DNA from 4 places in the Paenarthrobacter aromaticivorans genome. Region 3 is predicted to be linked to each of the others. Evidence: riboswitches for the same ligand, from Rfam matches in the RefSeq annotation. Region 3 holds a riboswitch; each other region holds the start of a gene.
The links. Region 3 has a riboswitch for S-adenosylmethionine ahead of KSW38_RS16915 (hypothetical protein). Riboswitches for the same ligand answer to the same signal wherever they lie in the genome.
Positions count from the first base shown of each region.

Region 1: another riboswitch for S-adenosylmethionine. It lies ahead of metX (homoserine O-acetyltransferase MetX); the one in region 3 lies ahead of KSW38_RS16915 (hypothetical protein).
Region 2: another riboswitch for S-adenosylmethionine. It lies ahead of KSW38_RS07680 (aminotransferase class V-fold PLP-dependent enzyme); the one in region 3 lies ahead of KSW38_RS16915 (hypothetical protein).
Region 4: another riboswitch for S-adenosylmethionine. It lies ahead of KSW38_RS20490 (DUF1737 domain-containing protein); the one in region 3 lies ahead of KSW38_RS16915 (hypothetical protein).

Region 1 covers NZ_JAHOPC010000007.1:166,656-170,841, forward strand. The annotation lists gene KSW38_RS13115 (winged helix DNA-binding domain-containing protein) at 1-81, shown strand, start outside; gene KSW38_RS13120 (hypothetical protein) at 124-555, shown strand; gene metX (homoserine O-acetyltransferase MetX) at 562-1,683, opposite strand; SAM riboswitch class IV at 1,698-1,812, opposite strand; gene KSW38_RS13130 (bifunctional o-acetylhomoserine/o-acetylserine sulfhydrylase) at 2,010-3,326, opposite strand; gene KSW38_RS13135 (VOC family protein) at 3,553-4,186, shown strand, end outside.
Region 2 covers NZ_JAHOPC010000003.1:216,941-221,126, forward strand. The annotation lists gene aroA (3-phosphoshikimate 1-carboxyvinyltransferase) at 1-113, shown strand, start outside; gene rsgA (ribosome small subunit-dependent GTPase A) at 116-1,231, shown strand; gene hisN (histidinol-phosphatase) at 1,286-2,098, shown strand; SAM riboswitch class IV at 2,280-2,393, shown strand; gene KSW38_RS07680 (aminotransferase class V-fold PLP-dependent enzyme) at 2,425-3,834, shown strand; gene KSW38_RS07685 (class I SAM-dependent methyltransferase) at 4,031-4,186, shown strand, end outside.
Region 3 covers NZ_JAHOPC010000011.1:89,001-93,186, reverse strand. The annotation lists gene KSW38_RS16925 (helix-turn-helix domain-containing protein) at 1-357, opposite strand, end outside; gene KSW38_RS16920 (sodium:solute symporter family protein) at 624-2,165, shown strand; SAM riboswitch class IV at 2,367-2,486, shown strand; gene KSW38_RS16915 (hypothetical protein) at 2,502-2,801, shown strand; gene KSW38_RS16910 (hypothetical protein) at 2,814-3,008, opposite strand; gene KSW38_RS16905 (VIT1/CCC1 transporter family protein) at 3,287-4,186, shown strand, end outside.
Region 4 covers NZ_JAHOPC010000016.1:90,036-94,221, forward strand. The annotation lists gene KSW38_RS20480 (aromatic amino acid ammonia-lyase) at 1-301, opposite strand, end outside; gene KSW38_RS20485 (NtaA/DmoA family FMN-dependent monooxygenase) at 304-1,632, opposite strand; SAM riboswitch class IV at 1,799-1,910, shown strand; gene KSW38_RS20490 (DUF1737 domain-containing protein) at 1,925-2,191, shown strand; gene KSW38_RS20495 (rhodanese-like domain-containing protein) at 2,188-2,598, shown strand; gene KSW38_RS20500 (O-succinylhomoserine sulfhydrylase) at 2,599-3,807, shown strand; gene KSW38_RS20505 (hypothetical protein) at 3,818-4,186, shown strand, end outside.

The DNA of each region.
Region 1 (4,186 bases), on a different contig from region 3:
ACAACAGCCGAACAACAAGCCCTGGATGCAGAAGTGGAACGCTACGGGAGGTTCCTGGGCATGGAGACAAAGCGGGTGTGAACCGCGGGACTAAGCTGGGTTAAGACCTAGGAGGCCTGCACCGTGAACAATCTGATCTTCTGGATCATCGTCTGCTCGTGGCTGATTCCCATGGGGATCCGCCTTTACAACCGGTCCCGGGCCCGCCGGCTTCAGGACCGTAATTTCCCGGGCCCAAACTATCCGGGCCCCGGCTATCCTCCGCAGAATCTTCCCGGACCGGGTTACCCGCAGCAGAATTATCCGGCACCGCCATATCCCACCCAGAACTACCCGGGCTATCCCGGGGAACCCACCACCATCCGCCCTGCCGATGCCCCACCGCCGCCAGGACCGGCGTCGAACGCTTCTTCACCTACGTTTCCGAGCCACAGCGGCTCTGAGCAGCAAGGATTCCGCGCGCGAAAGCTCGCCGAACTGGACCTCAAGTTCAGCAACGGCGAGATCGCGATGGAGGACTACATGAAGCAGCGCGGCGACATCATGAACGGATGAGCCGGCTTAGGCGAAGAAAGCCTCGCGTAGTTGGGCTGACAGCTGCCCGATTTCGGTGAGGAAGCCATCGTGTCCGATGGGGGCTTCGATCACGTGGACGGGCACATTGCCTGGCAGATTTTGCGCCAGTTCCAATGACTGGGCCGGAAAATAAAGGCGGTCGGAGTCGACGGCTGCCACAAAGAATTCAGCAGTGGCGGTGGCCAAGGCTTCCTGCAAGGTGCCCCGGCCCCGGCTGATGTCGTGGGACATGAGTGCCTCGGTGATGGCGATGTAACTGTTCGCATCGAACCGGCGCACCAGCTTGGTGCCTTGGTGGTCGAGGTAACTTTCCACCTGGTAGCGGCCACGCTCCCCGAGGACCGGAGCGGCCAGGGGCGTCTCTTGGTGCTGGGCTTCCCGGCCGAAACGGAAATCAAGCTCCAGCGCTGACCGGTACGTGATGTGCGCTATGCGTCGGGCCAAGGCAAGGCCCGCCTCCGGTGTTGGGCCGCCGTAGTAATCGCCGTTGTTGAAGTTCGGGTCCTGGCGGATGGCGAGCGTCTGCGACTGGGCGAACGCGATTTGCTCGGCCGTGCTGTAGGCGCCGACAGAAATAACCGCGCACCGCTGAACACGCTCAGGGAAGGTCACCGCCCATTCAAGTGCCCGCGCCCCGCCCATGGAACCGCCAAGGACGGCGTGCCATGCCTTGATCCCCAACGCATCCGCGAGGCGGGCTTCGGCCACCGTGCTGTCGCGCAAAGTGATCAGCGGGAAGCGGGATCCCCAAGGCCGCCCGTCTGGCGCCTCGGACGACGGGCCTGTACTGCCGTAACAGCCGCCCACGATGTTGATGGAGATGACGAAGAACCGGTTGGTGTCGATCGTCGCACCGGGGCCAACGAGTTGCTCCCACCAGCCTTCCTCATCGGTGGCACCGCGGGCCACGTGCGTGCTTCCCGTCAGTGCGTGCTGAACCAGGACGGCGTTGGACGCATCCTCGTTCAACTGACCCCAGGTCTCGTAGGCAAGCACAACGTCCGGGAGAAAACCGCCGGCTTCAAGTTCCAGCGAACCTACGCCGGCGTACTTGACCGTCCCATCTTCTTTGCCTGGTTTTGGGGGTGCTGTAGCAGTAATGGTCATTCCTTTGACACCTAACCTCGCGCTTGCCTGCCGCCTTGCGTGCGACAGGCCAGGTCTTCACCCGGGGCACCCCACCGCGGAGGAGGGTTGCCGGCCAGCAAGCCGGGGCTGTCACTGGCACTCATGACCTAATACGTAGAGTCTAGGAAAAATACCGCTGTTTTGGCGAAGAATGTGACAGCTGTGTGACGGTTTGGGGCCGCTTCGTTCAGGAACACGCACTGCGGAGGGCCGCCCGGCGAATTTTCGTCGACAGGCGGCCACGCCGCGCAGGCGTTGTCTTAACGGCTCAAACGCGAGGTTCAGCTGCCGTAATCGGACTCCCCCTAAGCGCCTTTGGCAGCCCGGAAACCGGCCTCCAGGTCAGCAATGATGTCGTCCACATGCTCTATTCCCACGGACAGGCGGACAAGGCCTGGATTCACGCCCGCAACCAACTGCTGTTCGGCCGTGAGCTGGCTGTGGGTAGTCGACGCCGGGTGGATAACCAGCGAGCGGACGTCACCAATGTTGGCAACATGGGAGTGCAACTCCAGGCCATCGACGAATCGCTTACCGGCCTCGACGCCACCCTTGATGTTGAATGCCACCACTGCACCGGTACCCCTGGGCCCGTACTTGCGGCCACGGTCGTACCAAGGGCTGGACGGCAGGCCCGCGAAGGCGACTGACTCGACGTCGTCATGGGCTTCCAACCACTCAGCTACTTTGGTGGCGTTCGAGACGTGGCGCTCGACCCGCAGGCTCAGGGTTTCCAGCCCCTGGGCGATGAGGAAGGCGTTGAACGGGGAAACCGCCGAACCCAGATCACGCAGCAACTGCACACGTGCCTTGAGAATGTAGGAGAGGTTGGCTCCAAGCGCGCCGTCCTTGCCAAGGTCACGGGCGTAAACGAGTCCGTTGTAGCTGGGGTCGGGAGTATTGAATCCAGGGAAGCGCTCCGGGTCCTTGCCGAAGTCAAAGTTTCCGGAGTCCACGATCACGCCGGCGATCGCTGCGCCGTGGCCGCCCAGATACTTGGTAGCCGAGTGCACCACGATGTCCGCACCCCACTCGATGGGACGGATGAGGTAGGGGGTGGCGAGCGTGTTATCCACGATGAGCGGCACACCAGCCTCATGCGCGGTGCGCGAAATACCCTCGATGTCCAGCACGTCTTGGCGCGGATTGGACACCACCTCGCCGAAGAACAGCTTGGTGTTGGGCTGCACGGCGTCCCGCCACTGGTCCAGGTTGTCCGGATCCTCCACGAACGTCACGGAGATGCCGAACTTCTTCAGCGTGTGCGCCAGCAGGTTGTAGGTGCCGCCATAAAGGCTGGGACTGGCGACGACGTGGTCTCCGGCCTCGGCAATGTTCAGGATGGCGAAGGTTTCCGCGGCCTGTCCTGAGCTAAGGAGCAACGCGCCCAGCCCGCCTTCGAGGCTGGCGATCCGTTGCTCCACGGCATCCTGTGTTGGGTTGCCGATACGAGTGTAGATCGGGGCGAGCTCGGCCAGTGCAAAGCGGTTGGCTGCGCTCTCTGCGCTCGGGAAAACGAAGGACGTGGTCTGGTAGATCGGAAGCGACCGCGCTCCCGTGGCAGAGTCAGGCTCCTGGCCTGCGTGGATCTGGCGGGTTTCGAAAGACCATCCTTGGGACATTGAATTCTCCTCTTAGTGGCGCGCGGATTTGCCGTTGATCGCTGTAGGCGTGGGCTGGGGCCAGTCTAGGAAGCGCCCGGGGACTTGGACAGTTTTGTGACGAAGACAGTATTTTTCAGTCTTTACGCGACCCGGCGTGACGCGTTCCGGTAGCGCGGAATAACGTCCCATGTTAGTTAGGCTCGCCTTAGCTGAGACCCCGATCACAAAGTGCCAAGATGAAGCCATGCGCATGGATCACGTCTCTTACGCTTGTGAACGAGATGGCCTTTTGGCCACTACCGAACGAATTTCCGCAGCTCTGGGAGTGGACGCAGTCCGGGGCGGAGTGCACCCGCGCTTCGGCACCCGGAACATGATCATTCCCTTGGCGGATAACAAATACCTGGAAGTCGTAGAGGTCCTGGACCACCCTGCTTCTGACAAGGCACCCTTTGGCCAGGCAGTCCGCGCACGCTCGGCGGCTGGCGGCGGTTGGATGGGCTGGTGCGTCGCCGTTGACGACCTCGCCCCCTTCGAGGAACGCCTCGGCCGCTCCGCTGTTCCGGGCAACCGCAAGTTCCCGGATGGCCGCGAACTCGTGTGGCAGCAGATCGGCATTCTCGGCTTGATCGCCGATCCCCAGGTGCCGTACCTGCTCAAGTGGGAGGGCGATCCCTCACTGCACCCGTCCAAGGTCTACGAGAGTGACGTCAAGATGTCCAGCCTCACGATTGCGGGCTCGGCGGAACGCGTTACCGAATGGCTGGGCGAACCCGTGGAGAAGCCGCTCGAGGACGTCGCTGTCCAGTGGATGGCCCCGCACGGTACGCCTGGCATCATGTCCGTCACTTTCGAAACCGCATCCGGCGCCGTCACCA
Region 2 (4,186 bases), on a different contig from region 3:
AGGATATCGCCACCACGTCCAAGACGATGCCCGAATTTCCGCAGATGTGGGAGGCCATGCTGCAGCAGGGCACAGGCGACGATGAAACCGTCACCAGTGAGGCCAGCAACTGACCATGGGCCGCGACGCAAGCTCCTGGGACGAATCCGACGTCCGGATCCGTCCGAACAAAAAAGGATCAAGGCCCCGCACCAAAGACCGCCCCAGTCATGATGACGCGGTCATCGGCCGGGTCATCACGGTGGACCGCGGGCGATACACCGCCATCGTTGGGGAAGACTCCTCTGATGAACGCATTATCATCGCTGCACGCGCGCGTGAACTCCGACGAAACCCTGTTGTTCCCGGCGATTTTGTCGCTTTGGTGGGCGATGTATCGGGAGAGCCGGATACCCTTGCCCGATTGGTCCGCATAGAGGAGCGCAGGACGCTGCTCCGGCGCAGCGCTGATGATACCGACCCCATCGAAAGAGTGGTGGTGGCCAACGCAGACCAACTTGTGGTGGTGGTCGCCGCGGCCAATCCGGAGCCCCGAACCGGCTTTATCGACCGCGCCTTGGTTGCAGCCTACGACGCCGGTATCGAGCCCCTGCTGCTCGTCACCAAAGCAGACGTCAAGGACCCTGCCGAGCTGTTGTCCAACTATCTCAGCCTGGACTTTCCCATCATCATCAGCCGTACGGCAGACGATGAAGCGTCCGGCATTGACGCCCGCTCGGACGACGGACTGTCAGCGCGGCTGGACAGCCGCGCCGTTGCCGAATTGCGGGCCCACCTTGATGGAAAAGTGACTGTCATGCTGGGCCATTCGGGCGTCGGCAAGTCCACCATGGTTAATGCCCTCACAGGAGCCGAGCGTGCTACCGGTGGTGTCAACGCCGTCACCGGGCGGGGCCGGCACACGTCGTCGTCGGCGTTGGCCCTGAAGCTGGCAGACGCACCTCCCGGTAGCTGGATCATCGATACACCCGGTATCCGCTCCTTCGGCCTGGCACACGTGGACCCCGACCGCATCGTGCATTCCTTCCCCGATTTGGAACCTGGCACCGAAACTTGCGACCGCGGTTGCAAGCACGATGCCAGCGCCATCAATTGCGGACTTGACGCGTGGGTGAACGAGGGACATGCCGGTCCTTCCGGAGTGGCCCGCTTGTCTTCGCTCCGGCGACTGCTGGGCGCGGACCCGCGTTTGGAAGCGAAAGAGACCAAGGAACTCGGTACCGTCAACTAAGTGTCAGTGCACCACGATCCAACTGCGGGGAACGTTTCACGATAGTTTGGTGGCATGACCCAACCCGTTTCCAGCTACAACGACGACCTGCGACTGGCCCACGTGCTGGCGGATTCCGTGGACGCCCAAACCATGGACCGCTTCAAGGCCTTGGATCTGCAGATCGAGACCAAGCCTGACCTCACGCCCGTGACGGATGCCGACAAGGCTGCGGAAGAAGCCATCCGTGGCCAATTGTCGCGTTCCCGCCCCCGTGACGCCGTCCTCGGCGAGGAGTTCGGCAGCAGCGGCCACGGCTCCCGGCGCTGGATCATCGACCCCATCGACGGAACCAAGAACTTCGTTCGGGGCGTTCCCGTGTGGGCCACCCTGATTGCACTCGTTGACGAAGGCGAGCCGGTCGTTGGGGTTGTCAGCGCTCCCGCGCTGGGCAAGCGTTGGTGGGCAGCAAAGGACATGGGCGCCTATATGGGCCGCTCACTGGCTTCAGCCACCCGGCTCAAGGTGTCAAACGTGTCGCGGTTGGCGGATGCCTCAATGTCATATTCCAGCCTCTCCGGTTGGAAGGAACGCGGCAATCTGGACGAATTCCTGGGGCTGACGGAAGACATCTGGCGCACGCGCGCCTACGGCGACTTCTGGTCCTATTGCCTGGTTGCCGAGGGGGCTGTGGATATCGCCTGCGAGCCAGAGTTGAATCTTTACGATATGGCAGCACTCGTTCCCATTGTGACGGAAGCCGGCGGCCGGTTCACCTCGTTGGAAGGCGAGGACGGCCCCTTCGGCGGCAACGCCCTGGCAACCAACTCCATCCTGCATTCAGAGGTCCTCAAGCGGCTCAACCCTGCCCTGGATGACCTCCTCTGACCCAGCAGCACCAACAAGCAAACAGGCTTTGCACAGAATTTTCGACGGCGGGTGCCTCCTTTTCGGGGCATCCGCCGTCTTTTCTTCGCCCAAAGCCCAGTTTGAAGACCCTTCGTAACAATGTGCTTAACAAAGCGGGCGACTTTGGAACAGGCCAGAGGCGTGACCTAACCTCTTTACAGGTCACGAGTGCCAGCGCTAAACCCCGGTTTGCTGGCCGGCAACCCTCCATTCGCGGTGGGGTGCCCCGGGTGACGACCCGGCCGGTCCGGAACGGATGCGGCAAGCGCGGATCCCCGTAGGGGGTCCCTCTTGAGTGAGGTCCCATGAGCACTGCTACGTTCAACTCCACCGTTCTGACGTCCCTTGTGGTCGAAGAAGCAAGGCACGAAGCCGCTGCAGGCAGGCCCTTGGCCGCCGTCACAGGTGCAGAGCTGCAAGCTCCCCTGATCCAGGGTGGCCACGTCCGCTACGCCAACCTTGACTACGGAGCATCCGCTCCAGCCTTGACAATCGTTTCTGCGTATCTCAACGAGATCCTCCCCTACTACGCCAGTGTCCACCGCGGCGCGGGCTACGCTTCCCAGATCAGCACCTCGGTCTACGAGAATTCCCGCGACATCGTCCGGGAGTTCGTTGGGGGCCGTCCCGACGATTCCGTGATCTTCACCCGGAACACCACGGACTCACTGAACCTGTTGGCGGGCTGCCTCCCTCAGCTGGACGGAAAGCCAACGGGCGAGGTCCTTTACCTGGACATCGAGCACCATGCCAATCTCCTCCCATGGCAGGGTGTCCCTCACCGCAGTGTCGTAGCTGCTTCGACACTGACAGCTACCGTGGCCAAGCTCCGCGAGGAACTCAGCCAAGGCGGCGTGTCGTTGCTGGCGGTCACCGGGGCCTCGAACGTGACCGGTGAAATCCTGCCGATCGCGGAGCTCGCGGCACTTGCGCACGAATACGGAGCCCGGATTGTGGTGGACGCCGCTCAGCTTGCCCCCCACCGCCGCATCGACATCGCCGCAGCAGACGTCGACTACATCGTGTTCTCCGGGCACAAGCTCTACGCTCCGTTCGGCGCCGGTGTTGTTGTGGGTCGTCCTGACTGGCTTGACGCCGGCACTCCCCACCTTGCTGGCGGTGGCGCCGTTCGTGAAGCCCGCTTGGACTCGGTCAGCTGGGCTTCCGGTCCTGCACGCCATGAGGGCGGCTCCCCCAACGTCCTCGGCGCGGCAACACTGGCCCGTGCGACGCAGGTGCTCGCCGACTTGGATCAAGAGGCCTGGCACGCCCATGAAGCTGCCATCCGCTCATACCTCGTACAGGGACTTGAAGCAATCGACGGCGTGACCGTTCACCGGATCTTCAGCGACTCCGAGGACACCATCGGCGTGGTCAACTTCTCCGTGGAAGGATTCGACGCCGGGCTGGTCGCCGCCTACCTCGCCGCCGAACACGGCGTAGGACTTCGTGACGGGCGCTTCTGCGCCCATCCCCTCCTCAAGCGGCTCGGCCTCCCTTCAGGCTCGCTGCGAGCCAGCTTCGGCGTAGGCTCGCGTCTGGAGGATGCCACACGACTGCTCGCTGGTATCGAAGAACTCAAGCGCACGGGTCTGGGTTGGGACTATGTAGTGGATGAGGGCCGATGGGTACCGGCCAATGACCACCGCACCTATCCGGAATGGGCACCAAACACCCCGGGCACCGCAGGGGCTGCACCCTGCACGATCGACTAAACACTGCCACAGTTTGGTCAGCGGTGCCTTGGCCCAGGCCGGGATCATCATTGTCGCCCGTGCGGTAAATTCGTAGGGTAAATGGCGTTCGCGGTAAAGGAGTCAGTGCGTGGCCGTGCGTTCCCCTCGGGATTCCGGCGGAAGTGTTTCCGGCAGCCTTCTTTCCAGCAGCGCTGGCAGGCCGGGTGGTCCCAAGCTGCATGCCACGCGACGCCACGAACTGGGCCAGAGCTTCCAGGACGGCGGCGAACACTACGATCGGGTTCGGCCCGGATATCCCACAGACTCAGTGGATTGGCTTCTTCCTCTTGGAGCGAAATCCGCAGCTGATATTGGTGCAGGCACAGGAAAA
Region 3 (4,186 bases):
CGGTTCGATGGTGGCCTGAAGGATTTGCAGCCGCCGCTCCGATCGGGCTGTTAACAAGCGCTCCACAATGCCCTGGCCACCCAGGGAAATCCGGGGGCCGTCGTCGCGCCTGGTCAGGTGCGTTTCCGGAGCGGCAAACAAGTCTCCTACCGACACGGACAGGACCTGGCAAAGGGTTACAAGTGAAGCGACCGACGGCGAGGTCAGGTCGCGTTCGACACGGCTGAGGAAGCCTTTGGTTAGGCCTGTCGCGTCCGCCACTTGCTCGATGGTGAGTCGCTGCGCCTGGCGGGCTGCGCGGATTCTGGAACCGATAGCAACAGGAACGTTGCTTGGTTCAACGGGGAGAGCCTTCATTCACGAACCTTTCAGGCCTGTCATTGGGCCCTGTCATTGCAGCAATAGTAGCGGGACCGCGGGCCTCCGGAGCCCTTAACAGCCCGAGGATGACCAAAGCCCCTTGACTGTTACTCCCATCACAACATATCCTCATAGGCAACAAGTGTTGTCTGTGAGGCACAACACGATCCCCAATCTCCCATCATCAGCACGGAGACTTCGGCACTTCCCAGGAGTAACGTCGAAACCCCCAAACTCCGTGCACCAGCTCCAAGGAGCCACTCATGGACTCATCGTTCATAAACATCGCCATTGTGGTGGTGTACCTGCTTGCAATGCTTGCATTCGGTTGGTGGGGCAAGTCCCGCACCAAGAACAACAGCGACTTCCTGGTGGCTGGCCGCCGCCTGGGCCCCTTCCTTTACACAGGCACCATGGCCGCGGTTGTCCTTGGTGGCGCATCCACGGTCGGCGGCGTCGGCTTGGGCTACAAGTTCGGCATCTCAGGGATGTGGCTGGTAGTCGCAATCGGCTCCGGCGTCCTCCTGCTGAGCTTGCTCTTCGCTGGCACCATCCAGCGCCTGAAGATCTATACGGTTTCCCAAATGCTCAGCCTTCGCTACGGCAGCAAGGCCACGCAGACCTCCGGAATCGTGATGCTCGCCTACACCCTCATGCTCTGTGCCACGTCCACCGGCGCATACGCCACCATCTTCGTAGTCCTCTTCGACTGGGAACGCTGGATGGCGATCGCCGTCGGCGGCGCAATTGTGCTTGTTTACTCGACCATCGGTGGCATGTGGTCCATCACGCTGGCCGACCAGGTCCAGTTCATCATCAAGACCGTAGGCATCTTCTTCCTGATGCTCCCCTTCGTCATGAACGCGGCCGGAGGACTCGACGGAATCCGTGAGCGCGTCGATGCGAGCTTCTTCCAGATCGACGGCATCGGTGTCCAGACGATCATCACGTACTTCGTCGTTTACACCCTTGGACTCCTGATCGGCCAAGACATCTGGCAGCGCGTCTTCACGGCCAAGACTCCAAAGGTTGCACGCTGGGGTGGAGCTACCGCCGGCGTTTACTGCATCCTTTACGGTGTAGCCGGTGCCTTGATCGGCCTGGCCGCCCGGGTGGCGCTCCCCAACATCGATGTCGCCAACCTCGGCAAGGACGTGGTGTACGCCGAAGTGGCAACGCACATCCTGCCCATCGGCATTGGCGGCCTGGTCATGGCCGCAGCTGTTGCAGCCATGATGTCCACCGCTTCAGGTGCCCTGATTGCCGCCGCCACGGTGGCTCGCGCAGATGTTGTTCCGTTCGTCGCCAGCTGGTTCGGCAAGACCATCAACACCGACGACACCGAAAACCCTGAGCACGACGTCAAAGCCAACCGCTACTGGGTTCTGGGCCTGGGCATCGTTGCAGTGGTGATCTCCATGGCCGCGCAGGACGTGGTTGTTGCCCTCACCATTGCCTACGACATCCTGGTGGGCGGCCTCCTCGTCGCGATTCTCGGCGGCCTGGTGTGGAAGCGCGGAACCGGTATCGCCGCTGCATGGTCCATGGCAGTGGGCTCTGTATTGACCCTGGCACTGTTGATTCTGTTCGCTATTGGAGTCATTCCGAGCGTCGATGGCGTCTACGCCAACGAACCCATCTACTACGGCCTGGCGGCCTCGTTCGTGGCCTATGTCGTGATCTCCCTCCTCACGCCACCCACCGAACCCGAAGTCCGGGCCGCGTGGGACAAGCGCGTGGCCGGGGCAGTCTCGGAAGAACTGCCGCTGGAGGCCCACCCTGTCAGCAGCCACAACGCCAGCTAGCTGACGCCCAGCCCCGGGTAATGTTCGACGGCGGCGCCGCCCCTTTCCGGGGCGGCGTCGCCGTTGCGCTTTCCGTCCCGAGTCGCCGCGTTGTGGGTCCCACTCTGCGCCCCATCCACACCCCTTGGCACGCACACCAGGCCCCACAACAACCCACCCGCAGTTCTTCAGGACAGCACTCCTCCAGTACAGTGGTCCCAGCTTCAAGAGAGGTGGCGCAAAGCTCCGACTGGCCACACACCAACCCCATGTTCACGGGTGGTTCGGATGAGGAAGCGGCCCGCCCCGGACCAGAGACAACCGAGCGGGCAAGAGCACTCCCTAAAGGAGCAGTCCTTGCCGTACCAAGGTGTAGTCAGCCCAACTCAAACGACCCCCACCAAATCCGAGACGCCCACCGTTCCGGTGATTCCCGGCGTCGACCTTGTCCGTGGGACTGTGACCCTGTTCCTGAACGGTGGCCTGACCCGATTCCGGCACCCTGAAGCGCAGCTGTTGGCGCGTGCTCTTGCCCAGGCTGTGCGTCCATCGCGGTGGTGTGCATCGTCGAGGACGTTAACGGTGACTGTTGCAGCGCTGGGGCGTCCGGCCGGACTGGAGCGGCATTTCACCTTGGATGAGGAGGGCCCTGCCTAGAAGAAAAGAGTCCTAGAATTCTTCGTCTTCTTCCCCGCGGAATTCTTCGGTTTCATCCAGGGGGACAACCCGCTCGTCGTCTTCAGGGACGTCGATTTCCTCCACCCAGGGTTCGTCGACTTCCTGGTCTTCGCTGTAGTCGTAGGCGGGGTCTGACTCGATGGTCTCCCGTTCCGGGTGGTTGGCGTGCGGTTCGGTGGTGTCCATGCTGCAACCTCCGTCTGGTGGGCTGGCAAGCAGCCTGCTGACCGAGTGCGGGGAGGGCCCCCGCCCCTGTCCTTCCATCTGAGCACTGTGCCTGAAGAGGGTCAAGGCAACGGCCAACATGGACCCAAGGAAAGGCTCAAAGCAGAGGATTGCACCTTCGTAAATTAAGGCATGCCGAACATTCCAACTAAGGAATACCGGCCAAAAATCCGCGCCAATAAGCGGTACAGTGGGCGTGCAATGGGGCCGCAACTACCCCACCCAGCACAGGAGAAAAAGTGCAGAAGCACCAGGAATCCCACGGTTCGTCGAGCCCCGCTCCGGACCCCGCCCCCGGATCCGGAACACCGCCCCAACCAGCCCGGCCCACATCGGCGGACATCAGGCGGTGGCGTCAATACCTGGCCGACGAGCGAGCCGAAGCCGCCGTCTACCGGGAACTCGCCCAGCGTCGTGACGGCGAAGAACGCCAGATCCTGCTCGCCTTGGCCGAGGCAGAAGGAAGGCACGAGGCACACTGGCTCAAGCTCCTCGGAGAGCACGCTGGAATGCCGAAGGGGGCGTCCACCCGGAGCCAGCTACTTGGCTTCCTGGCCCGGCACTTCGGTTCGGTGTTCGTGCTCGCCCTGGCCCAGCGTGCGGAAGGCCGTTCCCCCTACGGTGCAGAACCCGCTGCCACTGCGGCCATGGTTGCCGACGAACAAATCCACGAAGAAGTTGTCAGGGGCCTTGCCACCCGTGGACGCAACAGGCTCTCCGGTACCTTCCGCGCTGCCGTTTTTGGGGCCAACGACGGCTTGGTGAGCAACCTTTCACTGGTCATGGGTATGGCCGCAACGGGCGTTCCCAGCCCGGTGGTCCTTATGAGCGGTGTTGCCGGATTGCTGGCCGGGGCCCTGTCCATGGGTGCCGGCGAGTACGTTTCGGTCCGCTCGCAACGGGAGTTGCTTAACGCCACGCTACCCACGCAGGCTACCCTCACGGCCGCCCCTTCTTTGGACATCGAACACAATGAGCTCGTGCTGGTGTACCTGGCCCGCGGCATGACCCGTGAGGCCGCCGAGCACCGTGCCGCCGAGCGCATGGGACTCTTCAGCTGCGACTGCGATCCCAGCCTCTCCTTGCAACCGGAGAAGGAGCAGCCCGCCGATGACCACGAAATGGTCGGCTCTGCCTGG
Region 4 (4,186 bases), on a different contig from region 3:
AGGGTCGGTCCAGATAGTCGCCCACGCCACTGTTGTGATACCTGACTACTTGGATTTGATAGGCAAGGACCGACCTCTCCTCCACAGCCGTATCGCGTCCGGATCCGAGGAGGGTGTTGAGGCCGTAGACTCTCTGACCTGAGGTCGCAGCACGCTCCAGCACTTCGCGTGAGCGGCCGATCAAAGACAACGCATCGTGGTTGAGTTTCACGTGAAACGCCGGATTCAAGGCAGCCTGCGCCACGCTTGCAGGGTCCACGGGCGATGTGCCGATCACCAGGGTCCTGGGTTCGGAGGACATCGTCAGAAGTCCAGAAGATTCTGGCGGAAGCCACCGTCGCCGTAACTCTTCCTCAGCAGGCCACGGCGTCGCAGTTCGGGGGTGAGCTTGTCCAACACGCCGTGCACAGTCACGGGGTCTACGAAGCCGGAGAAGAGGAAGCCGTCGCCGCCCACGGCCTCGCCGGTTTCTTGAAGATAGTCCGCGATCTCGGTAACCGTGCCGATAATCGAATCGCCGGCACCACCGCTTCGTGCCTGCAGGATCTGGCGCAGGGTAGACCCCGGAGGCGCTGCCTTGGCGAAGTGCTCCAACGTGCCTTGGTTGCTGTTGGTGCTCAATTCAGGCAACGGCGCATCGAGGTCGAACTGCTTGAAGTCGATCACTGACAGATAGGAGATCGAGTTGAGCTGGCTGTCGATATCACGCTGGGTAAGCTCACGGCGCTGCGCACGCAACTCCTCGGCCTCCGCTGTTGAACCAACCACGGTGGGCTTCAACACGAAAAGGACCTTAACGTCGTCGGGGTTCCTGCCCGCCTTCGCAGCCTCGGCACGGATGGAATCCCGGTAAGCCTTCATGCCGTCAACGCCACGCGCCAAGGCGATCGCCACATCTGCATGCCCACCCGCGAACGCTTTGCCCCGAGGAGAAGCACCGGCCTGCACCAGTACGGGCTCCTCCGGCAGAGGCGCCGTGTTTAGTGGACCCCTGACCTTGAAGAAGTCGCCTTGGTGGTTAATCGGATGCACTTTGGTGTGGTCGGCGAACACGCCCGCCTCAACGTCCTCGAGCACAGCGTCGGGTTCCCAGCTGCGCCAAAGCTGCCGGACGACGTCGACGAATTCTTCCGCCTTCTCATACCGAAGGTCGTGTTCAATCTGCTGATCCAAACCGTAATTCTGTGCTGCGAGGTCACTGCCGGAGGTGACAACGTTCCAGCCGAGCTGCCCCTCGGAGAAGTGCTGCAGCGTGGCCAAGAGCCGGGCGGCTGTGAAAGGCGGGTAGAACGATGCGCTGACCGTCGGCACAATTCCAAGGTGCTTGGTGGCGGAAAGAAGGTACGGCACCAGGGCCAATGGATCATGCTTGGGCGCAAACGAGGCGTGTGCCAGCGAGACCTCGGCGGAGCCGCCATAAGTATCAGGAACAGTGAGAGAGTCCTCGATAATAAAAAGATCAAGGCCGGATTGCTCGAACGCGCGCACGGCGTCTTGATACAGGGCAGGTTTCTTCCAGTCGTAACCCAGGCTGTAGCCGGGAGTTCCCCATCCCTGGACACCGAAACCGTGCCCCACGAACCATCCGAAATGCAGCATGGGCTTGAGTGTAGAACTGCCTTGTCCGTTCACCGCGACCTGATTTCTTGCGAAGTTACAGGGGGTCGTACTGCGTCAATTATGCTCCTGGGGCGTCATATTTGGGCCGCTACTCCAGCACCGGCCGGTTACGCAACATGACGAGCACGTAACCGCCTGCAAGTGCGGGCCGCCACCGCGGGATGCTACTTTTTTCTTGAGTAATGAGCACCAGCGCAAAGCCCTGACTTGCTGGTCGGCAACCCTCTCTCCGGCGGGGTGCCTCAGGTGACTACTCGGCGTATCGACACTTCGAACTGCAAGCGTGACTGAGGAGCACCAGCCAATGCCTGAACCCACTGAAGAAAAACTCTCCTACCGCCTGATTACAGGTCCGGATACCCGTGAATTCTGCGAGCGGATCACCACGGCCCTCGCCGACGGCTACGTGCTCCACGGCAGCCCGGCAGCCACGTTCAACGGCACGGATGTCATCGTGGCGCAGGCGGTCGTCCTGCCCGCTGCCATCGCCAACGCAGACGCCGCCGTCGCGAATGCCGTTGACCAACTGGAGAACGACGACGACGAAGAAGCATTCGAGGGACACGCATGAGTTACGCAGGTGACCTGACCCCGCAGGACGCGTGGGCCAAGCTTGAAGAAGGCGCCATCCTGGTGGACGTCCGCACCGAGGCCGAGTGGGCCCACATCGGCATTCCCGACACGAAGGCCACAGAGAATGATCCACTGTTCATTCAGTGGAACCTTGCCGGTGGCATCCCCAACTCCCGCTTCATCGAGGACTTGCAACAGCAGGCACCCGAGGGCGAGGGCGTGGAACTCGTTTTCATCTGCCGCTCAGGCCAGCGCTCCATCTCCGCCGCCATCGCCGCGACGCAGGCCGGGTTCACTGCCTACAACGTGCTTGAGGGCTTCGAAGGCGACCCGGACCGCTACGGCGAACGCACCATCAACGGCTGGAAAAACCGCGGCCTGCCAACGAACCTGGGGAATGACTAAGTGACTTTCAATCCCGATGCCGCCAGCTGGAGCCCTGACACACAGGCAGTACGCGGTGGCCTTGACCGTACCAACTTCCAGGAGACGTCCGAACCCGTTTTCCTGAACTCCGGCTTCGTCTACGAATCCGCTGCAGCCGCCGAACGCGCCTTCACCGGCGAGGACGAACGCTTCGTTTACTCCCGCTACGGCAACCCGTCCGTGGCCACGTTCCAGGAGCGGTTGCGGCTGCTCGAAGGAACCGAGGCATGCTTTGCGACGGCGTCCGGCATGTCTGCGGTCTTCACCGCCTTGGGTGCCCTGCTGGCAGCCGGGGACCGCGTGGTCGCTGCCCGTTCCTTGTTCGGCTCCTGCTTCGTGATCCTCAACGAGATCCTGCCGCGCTGGGGTGTCGAGACGGTATTCGTCGATGGTCCCGACCTCGACCAGTGGCGTGCTGCCCTCTCAGAACCGACCACCGCCGTGTTCTTCGAGTCGCCCTCCAACCCCATGCAGGAAATCGTGGACATCGCCGCCGTCAGCGAGCTTGCGCATGCTGCGGGAGCCACCGTCGTCGTCGACAATGTCTTTGCCACTCCGCTGCTGCAGCGTTGCGGCGAGCTGGGCGCGGACGTGATCGTGTACTCCGGCACCAAGCACATCGATGGCCAGGGGCGTGTCCTGGGCGGTGCGATCCTGGGCACCAAGGAATTCATCGATGGCCCGGTCAAGCAGCTGATGCGCCACACCGGTCCGTCGCTCTCCGCGTTCAACGCCTGGGTGTTGACCAAGGGCCTGGAAACCATTGGCTTGCGCGTGAACCACAGTTCGGCCTCCGCTTTGAAAATCGCGGAATGGCTGGAGCAGCAACCCGCCATCAACTGGGTCAAGTACCCCTTGCTGAAATCGCACCCTCAGTACGAGCTCGCAGCCAAGCAAATGAAGGCCGGCGGTACCGTGCTGACATTCGAGTTGCTGCCCTCGTCCGGGCGTTCCGCCAAGGACGCCGCGTTCGCGCTGTTGGACGGACTGCGCGTCATCGACATTTCCAACAACTTGGGCGACTCCAAGTCCCTCATCACGCACCCGGCCACCACCACGCACAGGGCCATGGGGCCCGAAGGGCGCGCGGCAATCGGCCTTTCAGACGGCGTGGTCCGTTTGTCCGTGGGGCTTGAAGACGTGGACGATCTCATCCTGGATCTGGAGAAGGCCCTCAAACAGGTCTAACCTTCATGCCATGAGCGTGAAGCATCCCTATCGCCGTGCCGGAACGGTCATCGTTGCCGGCACGGCGGTGTGGTTGGCAGGGATCTCACCAGTCTCGCGCGTCTACATCACCCCCGATGCCGTCGAACGTCTTCGTATGCTCGAGGCCGGGCAGCGTGGCTGGGTTATCGGGCAGCACCTCGCTGCTGCTGGAACCGTCGCGGTGCCGGTGGGATTCGCAGCCTTTGCCCGTCGTCTTCCGGGCGGACGGGCAAAGCGGTGGGCTGTTGCAGCCGCGGCCGCCTTGCTCGCAGGTGCCCCGCTCTTTGTATCCAGTTTGTCGCGTCGGGCCTCGGACCTGGAACGCTTTGCTTACGGCCGCGGATCCAATGCGCCATTC